DNA from 3 places in the Tunturiibacter gelidiferens genome. Region 2 is predicted to be linked to each of the others. Evidence: riboswitches for the same ligand, from Rfam matches in the RefSeq annotation. Region 2 holds a riboswitch; each other region holds the start of a gene.
The links. A riboswitch is a leader RNA that binds a small molecule or an ion and turns the genes downstream of it on or off. The one in region 2 is predicted to bind cobalamin.
Positions count from the first base shown of each region.

Region 1 (4,117 bases), 2.4 Mb from region 2:
CCATCATCACGTCGCGAGCGGCCAGGGGATTGGCCGACTTCGAATTTTCGTCCATCATCTTCGTCAGCAGCGCCTGATCGAGCGAACCCCAGTTCACACCAATCCGCACCGGCTTTTGATGCTCAACCGCAACCTCAACCATCGTCCGGAAGTTGTCATCGTCCTTCCGACCGATCGACACATTGCCCGGATTGATCCTGTACTTCGCGAGCGCCTTCGCCGTCTCGGGATACTTCCGCAGCAGTAGGTGACCGTTGTAGTGAAAGTCGCCAATGATCGGAGTCGACCAGCCCTTCTTCGCCAGCTCCTCGACGATCGCCGGCACAGCCTTCGCCGCCTCGTCATTGTTGACCGTCACGCGCACCATCTCCGAGCCGGCGCGAGCCAGCGCCGCAATCTGCTGCACCGAACTCTCGACATCAGCCGTATCCGTATTGGTCATCGACTGCACCACAACCGGCGAATCCGACCCAACTCGAACTCCACCAATGTTCACCGTTACCGCACGTCGACGCTGTATCTCAGGCATAAACTCTCCACCCTCAAGTTTACCACCGCAACACCAACAACCTACGCGATACACTACCGAAACGTGGCCCGGTAGCTCAGTTGCATAGAGCAGCGCACTCCTAACGCGAAGGTCGCAGGTTGGACTCCTGCCCGGGCCACCACCAGCAAAAATATCTGAAGCTCGGTACCCGTCAGGACTCCTGCCCAAGCCACCACGCCACAAATGTCCGAATCGCGCTTCGCGTCAGGACTCCTGCCCGGGCCACCACCAGCAAAAAATATCTGAAGCTCGGTACCCGTCAGGACTCCTGCCCAAGCCACGACCGCCAAACGAACCCCAAACGCAAGCCTGACAAAGCGTTGACATCTGTTGCTTTACACGAATTCACGACGTTGTTCGGAATATTTATCTGATCTATACTCGAACTGTTTCCGGTGGTTGCTTCCAAGGAGCAAACCAAAAGGGAATCCGGTGAGAATCCGGAACTGCCCCGCAGCGGTAATCAGGAACGAAAGCTCTAAACAAAGCACTGGTCTGGTTGCGGACTGGGAAGCTGGAGCCATTAGGTAGCCTGTGAGTCCGAAAACCTGCCGAAAACAGTGCCTAAATTGGGCACAATGACACACGCTTCCGAGGGGAAGGTCGGGTGGCCGCAGCCTAATTCATGAGCTGCGTTTCCCGACGATTCTTGCGGCGGCGAGTCAAGAAAGAAAGTCGCATGATGAGAGTTGGAGAGAGTTTCTGCCCTGGAATTCTTCATGCCGTCCAGGCGAAAGACGGTCTACTCACTCGGATAAGAGTGCCGGGAGGGATGATTACTCCAAGCCAACTCACCGCTGTCGCAGAACTTTCCGCTTCATTCGCGGATGGGAACGTCGACATCACTTCACGATCAAATATCCAACTGCGGGCCATTAAGACTAAAGATCTCAGCTCCTTAGTTCACGGTCTCGACCTCGCGGGCTTTCTTCCATCACCGTTACATGACCGAATCCGCAATATTGTGGCAAGTCCCTTCGCAGGCTTAGGCTTCGGCGAGATCTTGGATACTCAGCCATTCGTTCGAGAGCTAGATCGTCGTCTCATCGCCGATCATGTGATAGCCGGTCTACCGCCTAAGTTCAGTTTTGCCATCGATGGCGGAGGACGCTGGTTTGGTCGCGACTGCGACGATCTCGCCCTACGAGCAGTGAACGTTGATAACACGCCTCTGTTTCACCTCGCAATCGGGGGGATCCTGTCTGGCTTTGGCGTAAGAGTCGATGAGGCCGTGGACTGCATACTCGAGGCTGCAAAGATGTGCGTCGAGATCTCAAAAGAACTCGAAATGCCTGCAAGGGGAAGGAAAATCGCGTCAGCACCAAGAGCGATGAATCGATTGCTCGACGCGTTATCTGATTTTCTCGTGGCTTGTCCGTTTCCCGACGGTTTAGGCGACGTCGACGATATGCCGGTAGGAATCTACCCATGCGAGCGAGTGGGTTTCGTAGACTTGGTTCCCTCGGTTCCTCTTGGACGACTAACTGCAGAGCAGATAAGGTGTATGGCCTCAATCGCAAAGAGATGGGATGGAGATATTCGATTGGCTCCATGGCGAGGTGTTGTCCTCGGATCTATTCCTGAAAGTTCGGTCAGTCAGATTACTGCAAAGCTTGAGGCAGTTGGTCTATCGTCTGATGGCAAAGATGGATACCGGGGGGTAGCTGCTTGTGCGGGCATTGTCGGCTGTGATGCCTCTCTGGCTGATGTGAGACATCATGCATCTTTGTTGGCGCTCCGCCTAGCCGGCCGCTACACACAACCAGGCTGGACGGTCAATATTTCAGGATGTGAAAAACAATGCGCGATGCGAAGTGGTGCGACCGCCGAACTGATAGCAAGTTCCTCGGGCTACAGTTTGCGGATCAATGGGCAATTTATTGCTTCAAACTGTTCGCTTGAATCTGCCATCGACAACGTGGCCGCATGTCAGGCAGAAATACCCATTGAGGTTTTTTCGTGAGGATGATTTATAAGAAAGACGCGCAGGATATTTATCGAGAATCCTTTGAGATTATCAGGGCTGAGTCCGACCTGTCCGCCTTTACACCAGACCTCGCTCGGGTGGTGGTAAGGATGATTCACGCATGCGGGATGACGGATCTGCCGCAATACGTCTCTGCCTCACCGACTGCGATTGAAGTTGGTGAGCAGGCGCTCCTCGCAGGAAAGCCCATATTTTGTGATGCAAATATGGTGGCAAATGGGATTACCCGATCCAGGCTTCCAAAAGACAATGAAGTGATCTGCACCCTGAGCGATCCAAAAACTGGTGAGATAGCGAGGAGATTTGACACGACTCGCAGTGCGGCAGCTCTGGAACTTTGGCGCGACAAGCTTGACGGTTCTATTGTCGTGATCGGAAATGCACCCACGGCTTTGTTCCACCTGCTCGAAATGCTCGAAGCAGGTGCACCGACTCCCGCTCTCATCATCGGCGTTCCTGTTGGCTTCGTCGGCGCTGCGGAGTCCAAGATGGCGCTAGAGACTAACCCCCTGAATCTACCTTATTTGACAATACGAGGACGTCGCGGTGGAAGCGCCATCGCAGCGGCTGCCGTCAACGCTCTGGCAAGTGAGGAAGAATGATCGAGAGCACGATGCCAGGACAACTATTCGGTGTTGGACTAGGACCTGGCGATCCAGAGCTTATCACTCTCAAAGCTCTACGCATCATCAGGCAAGCTCACGTTGTTGCTTATCCGACAGCTAAGCACGGCCAGAGCAACGCGCGTTGTATCGTGAGCTCAGAGTTGACGCTCGAGCAGATTGAGTTGCCGATGATCTACCCAATCACAACGCAGACGACGGATCACCCAGGCGGGTACGAGGCAATCATCGCCCAGTTCTATGACGACATGGCTGAGCAGATCGCCGCTCATCTTCATGATGGTCGAGACGTCGCGGTTCTTTGTGAGGGCGATCCATTTTTCTATGGCTCTTTCATGTATCTTCACGACAGGCTAGCTCACCGTTTCTCTACCGAGGTGATTCCCGGAATCCCGTCCGTGATGGCGGCTGCGGCAAGGCTCTCGACTCCTCTCGTTAGAAGGGATTCAGAGCTGACTATACTGCCTGCAACTCTTTCAGAAGATGCATTGGTCGCCCGGCTAAATCCTTGGAGCGCATTCGCGATAATGAAGTTAGGCCGCAACTTCACGAAGGTGAAAAACGCTTTGTCCAGAGCTGGGGTCCTAAGTAAGGCCCTCTATATTGAACGCGCAACGATGAGCCGGGAGCAGATAGTTCACCTCAGTGATGTAGATTCTGCTAATGTTCCCTACTTTTCGCTTATCCTCGTTCCTGATTCGCGGCCGGATCAAATCGACAAGTCTACGGCTCGTCCAGGTCAGATAACGGTGGTTGGGGTCGGACCTGGCTCAGCCGAGTGGATTACGCCGGAGGCGCAGCAGGTATTGGCTGAGGCAACCGATCTGGTAGGGTACCAACGATATCTGGACCGCGTTCCACTTCGATCCGGTCAACGTCGCTTCGGATCTGACAACAAGGTGGAGGCGGAGCGCGCGCAGCATGCTCTTTCCCTCGCCGCATCTGGCAGGCGCGTAT
Region 1 covers NZ_CP132938.1:4,055,679-4,059,795, reverse strand. The annotation lists gene ispG (flavodoxin-dependent (E)-4-hydroxy-3-methylbut-2-enyl-diphosphate synthase) at 1-529, opposite strand, end outside; tRNA gene RBB81_RS17705 (tRNA-Arg) at 595-671, shown strand; cobalamin riboswitch at 927-1,120, shown strand; gene cobG (precorrin-3B synthase) at 1,176-2,513, shown strand; gene RBB81_RS17695 (precorrin-8X methylmutase) at 2,516-3,139, shown strand; gene RBB81_RS17690 (precorrin-2 C(20)-methyltransferase) at 3,151-4,117, shown strand, end outside.
Region 1: linked by a shared signal. The riboswitch ahead of cobG (precorrin-3B synthase) and the one ahead of cobU (bifunctional adenosylcobinamide kinase/adenosylcobinamide-phosphate guanylyltransferase) in region 2 are both predicted to bind cobalamin.

Region 2 (4,117 bases):
GCTGTGGCCCTTCGCCTTCGAATCGTCTGCGAGGTTCAATCCAACGTTGAGAGCTTCTATCACTTCCTCTCTGCTCATCGCCGGCTCTCGCATCATGTTGCGCGTTCCTCGGCGCACTTTTCGATGCAGCAAACCATCAATCCGATCGAAATCCGCATCAACGCCTACATCGACTACGTTCATCTCTACACCATGAAGTTTCGCAAGCACATTGATAGCCGCACCATGAGCAAGAAAGTTGAGCACCATCTGCCGCGTCACTTCGCTTGGATACGCACTGACGCCCTCAGCGGTGACTCCATGATCGGCGGCAAAGACGTACACGGCCTTTTGCAACGGCTTCGTATAGTTTTGCTGTCGAATCGACACCATCTGGGCCGCGAGATCTTCGAGCCGACCGAGGCTACCCAGCGGCTTCGTCAATGCATCCAAATGCACTCGCGCTCGCGCAAGCCATTGTTGACTTGGCGCTTCGATTGTCGACGTGATTTTAGGATCGATTAATTGAGTTGATGCGTTCACCCATCCCTCCAGACCCAGAGTCTGCACGCCGCCTCACTTCGTCACCGCCTGCGGGATTCGCGCTCGTCGAACTGTAGCGACAAAATCTCTCGCGATCTTAGGGTTCGCTCGCAGGTGTAGATGGACATAACTGGCCAGCACATTGCCTTGACGGAACCCTTCAAGCTCTTCTTTCCCGGACATTGAGTATTGCACGCGATAACATGTTGCCGCTTCTCCCCGCGAGACGATACAGGAGTAGTGAAAGCTATGCCCGCGCACAGTTGTCCCCTTCACGCCCAGCAGACAGTCTTCAGTGAACTCTACGGTGACGTATCCAAACTGTACGAGCTTACCGGTCATCTGCATCGAGAGTGGCAGCACGTCAGCCATTGCGAAGGTCTCTCCGCTGGCGGTGCTAAGGCTCTTGGACAGATAAATCATTCCACCGCACTCCGCATAGATCGGTCTTCCCGAAGCAGCGAAGGCACGAACATCATCCAGCATGCTCCGATTGTTGCTCAACTGTTCTGCATGGAGTTCGGGATATCCTCCTCCTAAGTAGAGTCCGTCCAGTCCTGTTGGAAGACACCTATCGTGCAGTGGACTGAACTGAACGATCTCGGACCCCTGTTCGCGCAGTAGATCCAGATTGTCCTCGTAATAGAACGAGAAAGCGTGATCCGATGGCACGCCGATTCGCACAGCTTCTTCAGATTGCGAGTGCCTCACGCCTGAATCCTGATCCTCGTTCAGCTTCAAACCGCACTGGAGTTCAAGCAAACGATCAAGATCGAAGAACCTTTCTGCAAGCGCAGCCAGTGTGTCGATCGCAGTATCATCTTCAGTCGCAGCCTCAGCTGCACCCTGCAGGCCTAGATGCCGCTCGGGAATTGCGATCGTCTGATCACGGGGCAGCCAACCCAGAATCTTCGTCCTGCACGAGGTCTCAATCGCCGCCCGCAGCATCTCGTAGTGCCTCTCGGTCGCAACGCGATTCAAAATCACACCCGCAAGCCGCAAATCCGGATCGAACATCTCAAAGCCGAGCAGAACCGCAGCGATGCTCCTAGCTGTTTTCGCGGCGTCGACGACCAGCACCACAGGCAGCATTAGCAGCTTGGCGATCTCCGCTGTACTGCCCGCTTCTGTGTTTCCGCTCTTCCCATCGAACAATCCCATCATGCCTTCAGCGACCAGAACATCCGCTTCTCGCGCGGCATCTCGCAGAACGTTGCGATTAGCCTCTTCGCTCAGCATCCATGTATCAATATTTCGAGCCTTTCGCCCGCATATTCGCGTGTGATGTCCAGTATCCAGAAAGTCGGGTCCACATTTAAATGGCTGCACAGCGAGCCCACGTCGTCGGAGCCCCGCCATAATCGCCAGTGCAACCGTCGTCTTGCCAACGCCGCTAGCGGTGCCCGACACTAACAGGCCTCTCACAGCGTCACCTCAAGATGTCCCTTCAAGGCAAGCGGCAGTCCCGCCACCATCAACACAACATCATCGGCAACTCTTGCCACGCTTTGATTGATCTCGCCCAGCAAATCGCGATATCGCCGCCCCAGGGGATACGCCGGCACCACCCCGCTGCCTACCTCGTTCGAAACCAACACCACTGAACAACTTGCCGACCGCAACGCCTCACATAAAGCCTCGACGCGCCGATCCACAGCCCCCCGATCGTCACCTTCGGCCTCAAGAAGATTCGCTGCAAAGATCGTCAGGCAATCAACCACCATCACATCGCAGCTGGATCCCCGCTGCGCCAGCACCTGAACCAGCTCCAGTGGCTCCTCCACGGTGATCCACTCTGCCGGCCGCTCTTCGCGATGCCGTTCGATCTTCCTCTGCATCTCGTCGTCCGAGACCTTCGCCGTCGCCACAAAGATCACGCGGCTCTCTCGCTCGGCAAGCTGTTGCGCATAACGGCTCTTGCCGCTGCGAACGCCACCAAGAACGAGTGTCACGGAACTCTGGCGCATCTCCTGCATCGTTAGCTCCTCGCCCGGCATCTTTCGAAGCAATCGAGCAGAGCGGGATGAATTTTAGGCAGCGCTCGGGCAGACTCTTACAGTCGGCGAGAATGCTCTCCAGCTCTCCCAGCGAAGCTGAATCAAGCCTGATCGGCCACCAGCAGGTCTCCTGACTTACGCTTCGTCGAGCTCTGACTCACCTTCCCAGGACGAATCCCAGTGGCTTAGTACCAATCGTCAAAACTCTCAGCGCTTACAGTTACGGGGTAGCGACGGATTCACACCGTCTTCCCAACACCAGTGTAGAAAAAGACTATCCCGGTCATTGCGCCGGGTCAAATCTTTACAACTCCGCGACCTCCGCTAGACCTTCGCTCTCCCGTGCCATCCGCCGCGCCGCAACCCGAGCATCGCGCACCAGATCGGGCACGCCCACGCCATGATACCCGTTGCCGAGCAACCACAATCCGTCGAGCGCGCTCACTCGCTCATCGAGCTTCTTCATCCGCTCCAGATGTCCCACTGCGTACTGCGGAAGACTGCGAGGCCAACGTCGCACCACAGTGACCTGCGGCTCCGGCAGCGGACCCAGAATCCTCGCCAGCTCCATCCGCGCCACAGCGGCTGTCTCGTCATTACCGCACCGCATCAGCCGTTCGGCCGCTTTCCCGCCAAAGAAGGCTCGCACCAGCCGTCCTCCCTGCGGTACCCGGTCTTCAAACTTCTGATCGACAAAGGTACCCGCAAGCAGCAGACTATCGGAGCCTGGCGGCACCAGAAAGCCGAACCCGGGCGGAACAGGAAACTTCGCGGCGTCAGGAAATCCAAATGCTGCTACCACCGCAGAGCTTGCGTCCATCTCCATCAAAGGAGCGACCTCGGGGTCCACCGGAGACAGTAGGGAACACGCAACATCGACCGGCGCAGCCATCATCACTGCGTCGAAACGTTCGACACCTCGCGCCGTTCCTACCAGCCATCCCTCTTCGCCGTACGAGATGAACCTTACCTCCGCGAGCAGTCGAACCCAATCCTCAGGAATCGCAGCGATCATACGATCCACCAGCGTTCCCATGCCGCTCCTCAATGTTGTAAACACGGAGTGTCTCTTTGCCGCAACACTCGCCTGCAATGCGCCTATCAAACTGCCGCGCTCCCGCTCCATCGCGACAAAGGGAGCCATCACCGCACGCACGCTCAACTTCGTCACATCGCCGCCAAACACGCCGCTCAGAAGGGGTGCTCCTATCTTTGCCAGCACCTCATCTCCAAAATGGCGGCGAACAAACTCCGCAACGCTCTCGTCCTGGTCAGGGGCGGCCTCACGCAACTCCTCTGCTCGTCCCATCTCTTCGTGATACGCCAGCTTCGCCGCAGCGCTGAACATATCCGAAGCATCCATCGCATCGAGATCGACCGGCACCATCATCCGCATACCATCCGGCATCGCCTGCAGCTTCTTGTCCACCAGCACATAGGTCTTGCGCGTCGCGTCATTCGACGGCATCACTTCATTGCCCAGGCCAAGCTCTTCTGCCAGCTCCCGCGCCCACGGCTTCTCCGTCACCCACGCATCGGGCCCGCATTCAATGACGAACCCGCCTTCATGAACCGTCTCGATGATTCCACCCAGTCGC
Region 2 covers NZ_CP132938.1:1,659,695-1,663,811, forward strand. The annotation lists gene cobT (nicotinate-nucleotide--dimethylbenzimidazole phosphoribosyltransferase) at 1-549, opposite strand, end outside; gene RBB81_RS07635 (cobyrinate a,c-diamide synthase) at 556-1,947, opposite strand; gene cobU (bifunctional adenosylcobinamide kinase/adenosylcobinamide-phosphate guanylyltransferase) at 1,944-2,474, opposite strand; cobalamin riboswitch at 2,623-2,797, opposite strand; gene hemG (protoporphyrinogen oxidase) at 2,824-4,117, opposite strand, start outside.

Region 3 (4,117 bases), 2.0 Mb from region 2:
AGGAGGCACCTTGCGGCTGGGAGTCTTGGGCAGTTTGTCGTTGATCAACTCACCGATAGCGAGGAGCGTAAAGATGTAGGGTGTCGCCGCATATCCTAAAAAGGCGAGAGGAGTGCCCTGGAGTGGCAAGATACCCAGCCGGGCTGCCCAACTTACGGCCGCGGGTGCGGTCATAGCGCGGAGCCCGGAGACAATACCAATCAAAAATGCAAGCGCAATGATGAACATAATGCTCCTGTTGCGGAGAGATATTTTACTTGTCGTGTTGACGGGGGCTTTGCGACCGCATATGAGCCGAAGATAGCTTGCCTATTTACTAAGCGTTGTTGGCTGAGGATATGTCAGGGGTGTGATAAAAGAAAGACCCCAAAAGCATACGCTGCCACCAACCCTTTCGAGGGGCTTCGGTGGCAGAGCCTCACGTCAAAGGGTCGTCGAGCCTAAAGGCCAAGCTCCGTAAGGCCCGGGTGGTCGTCTGGGCGCCGGCCAAGTGGCCAATGAAAGAGCCGCTCACTCTCTTTGATAGGGAGATCGTTGATGCAGGCATAACGATGGTGCATCACGCCGTCGTTGTCGAACTCCCAGTTTTCATTGCCGTAAGAGCGGTACCACTGGCCGGTTGCGTCATGCGATTCGTAGGCAAAACGAACCGCGATGCGGGAGCCTCCAAAGGCCCACAGCTCCTTGATGAGCCGATAATCCAACTCCTTTTGCCATTTGCGAGTGAGAAACTGAACGATCTGCTCTCGTCCGTTGACGAACTCAGAGCGATTGCGCCACTTGCTGTCAAGGGTATAAGCAAGGCAAACCTGTTCGGGATTGCGCGAGTTCCAGCCGTCTTCGGCCTTGCGTACCTTAAGGATCGCCGTCTCCTGCGTGAACGGCGGGACGAGTGCGATTGCCTGTTCCTTGCTCATGTCTATGCTCCTTCGAACTGCGCCGATTGGCCGCTAAACATACCCTATCTGTGAAGCATTACGGTCAGAACAAAAGCAAACAGAGCAATGATACCGACAACTGTGCCAAGAAGGCCCGTCGCGATAAAGATCGTTGCCGAGCGTTTGTTCTCGGGTTTGGGCGGGGTGATGCCGACTGTCATGATGAAGCCGTCGACTACTCCCTGGATAAGTCCCATCTCAGTTTCCTCTCCCTAGAGATACCGGATTTTCAATGGGCGCATGTGGCTGATCTTGCGGTAGGTTGTCTGTTCTTGCTGGATCTATGATGAATAAGGAGATCGTGCATGACTGGGTTCGGTGGCGGGACAGGCAGCGAAGGTCGAGGAAACGGAGTGCTTAGTAGGCTCGACGCCACCCCTTGCCACGACCCGATGAGGTCGAAACGCATCTCCGTCTTGATGGAAGGGGAGTCGGTGCCTCTGCTCCCTGGACAACCCACTACCAATAACGCACGCTCACCCTGGACTGGCATGATGCTGGAGAGGCATCGCCTCGGCGCAGTAGCCATACCGGAACATGAGCACACAACGTTTTGTCTGCATCTTCAATCCAGTGGTCCGGTCGAGATGGACTGGCACAGCTCCGGACAGAAAGGCTGTGTCCGATCAGATGTTGGCAGCCTAATCCTACTGGCGCCGGGGACCCGAGACAGCCTGCTCTGGTATGGGCCTTCGCAGCGTATCGTGGCATCCCTGGAGCCATCGCTGCTTAGTCAGGCTGCCGAACAAATTGGTATCAGAGGGCCGTGCGACTTCGAAAATCAGTGGTCGTTTCAAGATGAACAGTTGCGTCTCCTGCTAACGGAGATGGAGCGAGAGATGAACGCAGGCTGGCCCATGGGATCTCTTTATGGAGATATATTGGGGATGTCCTTGTCGATAGCTCTCATCAAGAAGTATGGGCTTACTTCATCGGCCCCCGCCAGAATAAAAGGCGGGCTTTCGCGCCCGAATCTCCGGCGAGTGCAGTCATACATAGAAGCAAATCTGCATCGGGATATTCGCCTCCAGGAGTTGGCGGCCCTCACAGACTTAAGTGTCTTTCACTTCGCACGGTCTTTTAGGGAGAGTTCAGGATCCACGCCGCATCAATACATCGTGAGTATGAGAGTCCAGAAGGCGAAGACACTTCTCTTGCGAGCAGAGTGGACTATTCAACAGGTTGCTTCCGCTACCGGGTTTTCGGATGGAGGTCGGTTCTCGAAGATCTTCCGGAAGTTCACGGGGATAAGTCCGACCGTCTGGCGACGAACGGTTTAGCTCATCGCACCGGGGATCGTTGCGCAGCGTGCTCACAGACTGAATTACTCAACTGCTGAAACCGTGAAAATCGTCACTGGAGACAATCCTGTTGATATCGCAAACTTTTCTCTTATGCTAGTTTGTAAGAGAAACATCCTAGGTGCCCGCGAGGGCATAAAAGGGAAGCCGGTGTGAGTCCGGCATGGTCCCGCCACTGTAATCAGGAAAAGACCCTTCACTAGCCACTCAGTCCATCGGGGAAGGCGAAGCGTCAGGAGCCGCTCAACAGCAGCTTCGCCTGTAAATCAGGAGACCTACCCAGGAGAAGTCGTGATTCTACCCCGCGTGGAAACGGGGGCGATCGCTCACTCATCCTGAGCTTAGCCTGATTACCACGCCATTTTTTGAGGCGTAATGCTGCTATCGAAGTCAAGCTCTCCTTCCATCAAAACGCTCCTGTCTCTTCTAGCGTTCGCATCGCTCGTTCTAACACATCGCTTCTGCGAGCCGCAACCGGAGGCAGCATCTCCGGTGCCATCACCGACCGGAGCGGGGCCGTTGTCGTAGGAGCAGCGCTCAAGCTGGTCAACACCGCTCAGCAGACAACCTACAACACAGTCTCCGACAAACAGGGCTTCTACACCTTTCCAAATCTTCCAGTAGGTCACTACGACATTGACATCGCCGCGATAGGCTTCAACGCGCAGCGAAAAACCGGCCTGTCTGTAGACGCCGACTCCGCTCTACGCATCAACGCCTCCCTGGAAATCGGTACACGATCCGACGTCGTAGTCGTCACCAGCGAAGCCGGCGTTCAGGTCGACACCACCGCCACCCATCTGGGCGAAGTAGTCTCCGGAGATCAGATGACCGCTATCCCCCTCAACGGCCGCAGCTACACCGACCTGCTCGCCATCCAGCCCGGCGTCGCCCCTATCTCAACCCTTCTGCCCAGCTCCGTCATCATGGCCGGAGTCACTGGTGGCCTCGATCCCTCCGGCGACGCAAACCCCGGCAACCTCTCCATCAACGGTCAGCGCGAATCCTCCAACGGATTCCTGGTCAACGGAATAGACGTTCAGGAGCACATGAATGGAGGCACCTCCGTCATCCCGAACCTAGACTCCATCGAAGAGTTCCGCGTCCTCACCGCCAACTTCGATCCCGAGTATGGCAACTACAACGGCGGCATCGTCACCGTTGTCAGCAAATCAGGCACAAATCGCTTCCGCGGCAAAGCCTTCGAGTTCTTCCGCAACACCAACCTCGACGCCAGGGGCTACTTCGATCGAACCCGCGCCCCCTTCAATCAAAATCAGTTCGGCGGAGCCATCGGCGGCCCCATTTAGCAGGACAAACTATTCTTCTTCGCCGACTATCAGGGAACCCGGACCACGCAGGGCGTCTCCACGGGGAACATCTCCGTCCCCTCCCTCGCACAACGCTCCGGCAACTTCGACGACCTCACCGGATCTGTCAGCGGTTCCTATCTCGCATCGCTGCTGAGCCAGCAACTAGGACGCACCATCACCGCCGGCGAACCTTACACCAGCGTCTTTCCTGACGGAAACATCCCCCAGAGCGCATGGTCCGCCCCCGCAAAAAATCTTCTCCAATACATCCCCTCCCCAAACGTCGGCCAAAATCAGTTCTCCAGCTCCTCCTTCTCGCAAACCGTCCGCGACGATAAAGGGTCAGCACGAGTCGACGGCAACAGCCGGTTCGGCCAGCTGTCCGGCTACTATTTCATCGACGACTACAGCCTCGACAACCCGTATCCTGGCTCCGTCGCTGGTGCGAGCATCCCCGGATTCGACGCTCTCTTCATCGGTCGTGCCCAACTCTTCTCCGTCGGCGACACCAAGGTCATCGGAGCAAACAAAGTCAACGAATTCCACATCGGCTACCTCCGCAACG
Region 3 covers NZ_CP132938.1:5,138,411-5,142,527, reverse strand. The annotation lists gene RBB81_RS22055 (DUF4126 family protein) at 1-228, opposite strand, end outside; gene RBB81_RS22050 (nuclear transport factor 2 family protein) at 441-917, opposite strand; gene RBB81_RS22045 (hypothetical protein) at 962-1,135, opposite strand; gene RBB81_RS22040 (AraC family transcriptional regulator) at 1,244-2,218, shown strand; cobalamin riboswitch at 2,342-2,536, shown strand; gene RBB81_RS22035 (TonB-dependent receptor) at 2,605-3,549, shown strand; gene RBB81_RS22030 (hypothetical protein) at 3,895-4,098, opposite strand.
Region 3: linked by a shared signal. The riboswitch ahead of RBB81_RS22035 (TonB-dependent receptor) and the one ahead of cobU (bifunctional adenosylcobinamide kinase/adenosylcobinamide-phosphate guanylyltransferase) in region 2 are both predicted to bind cobalamin.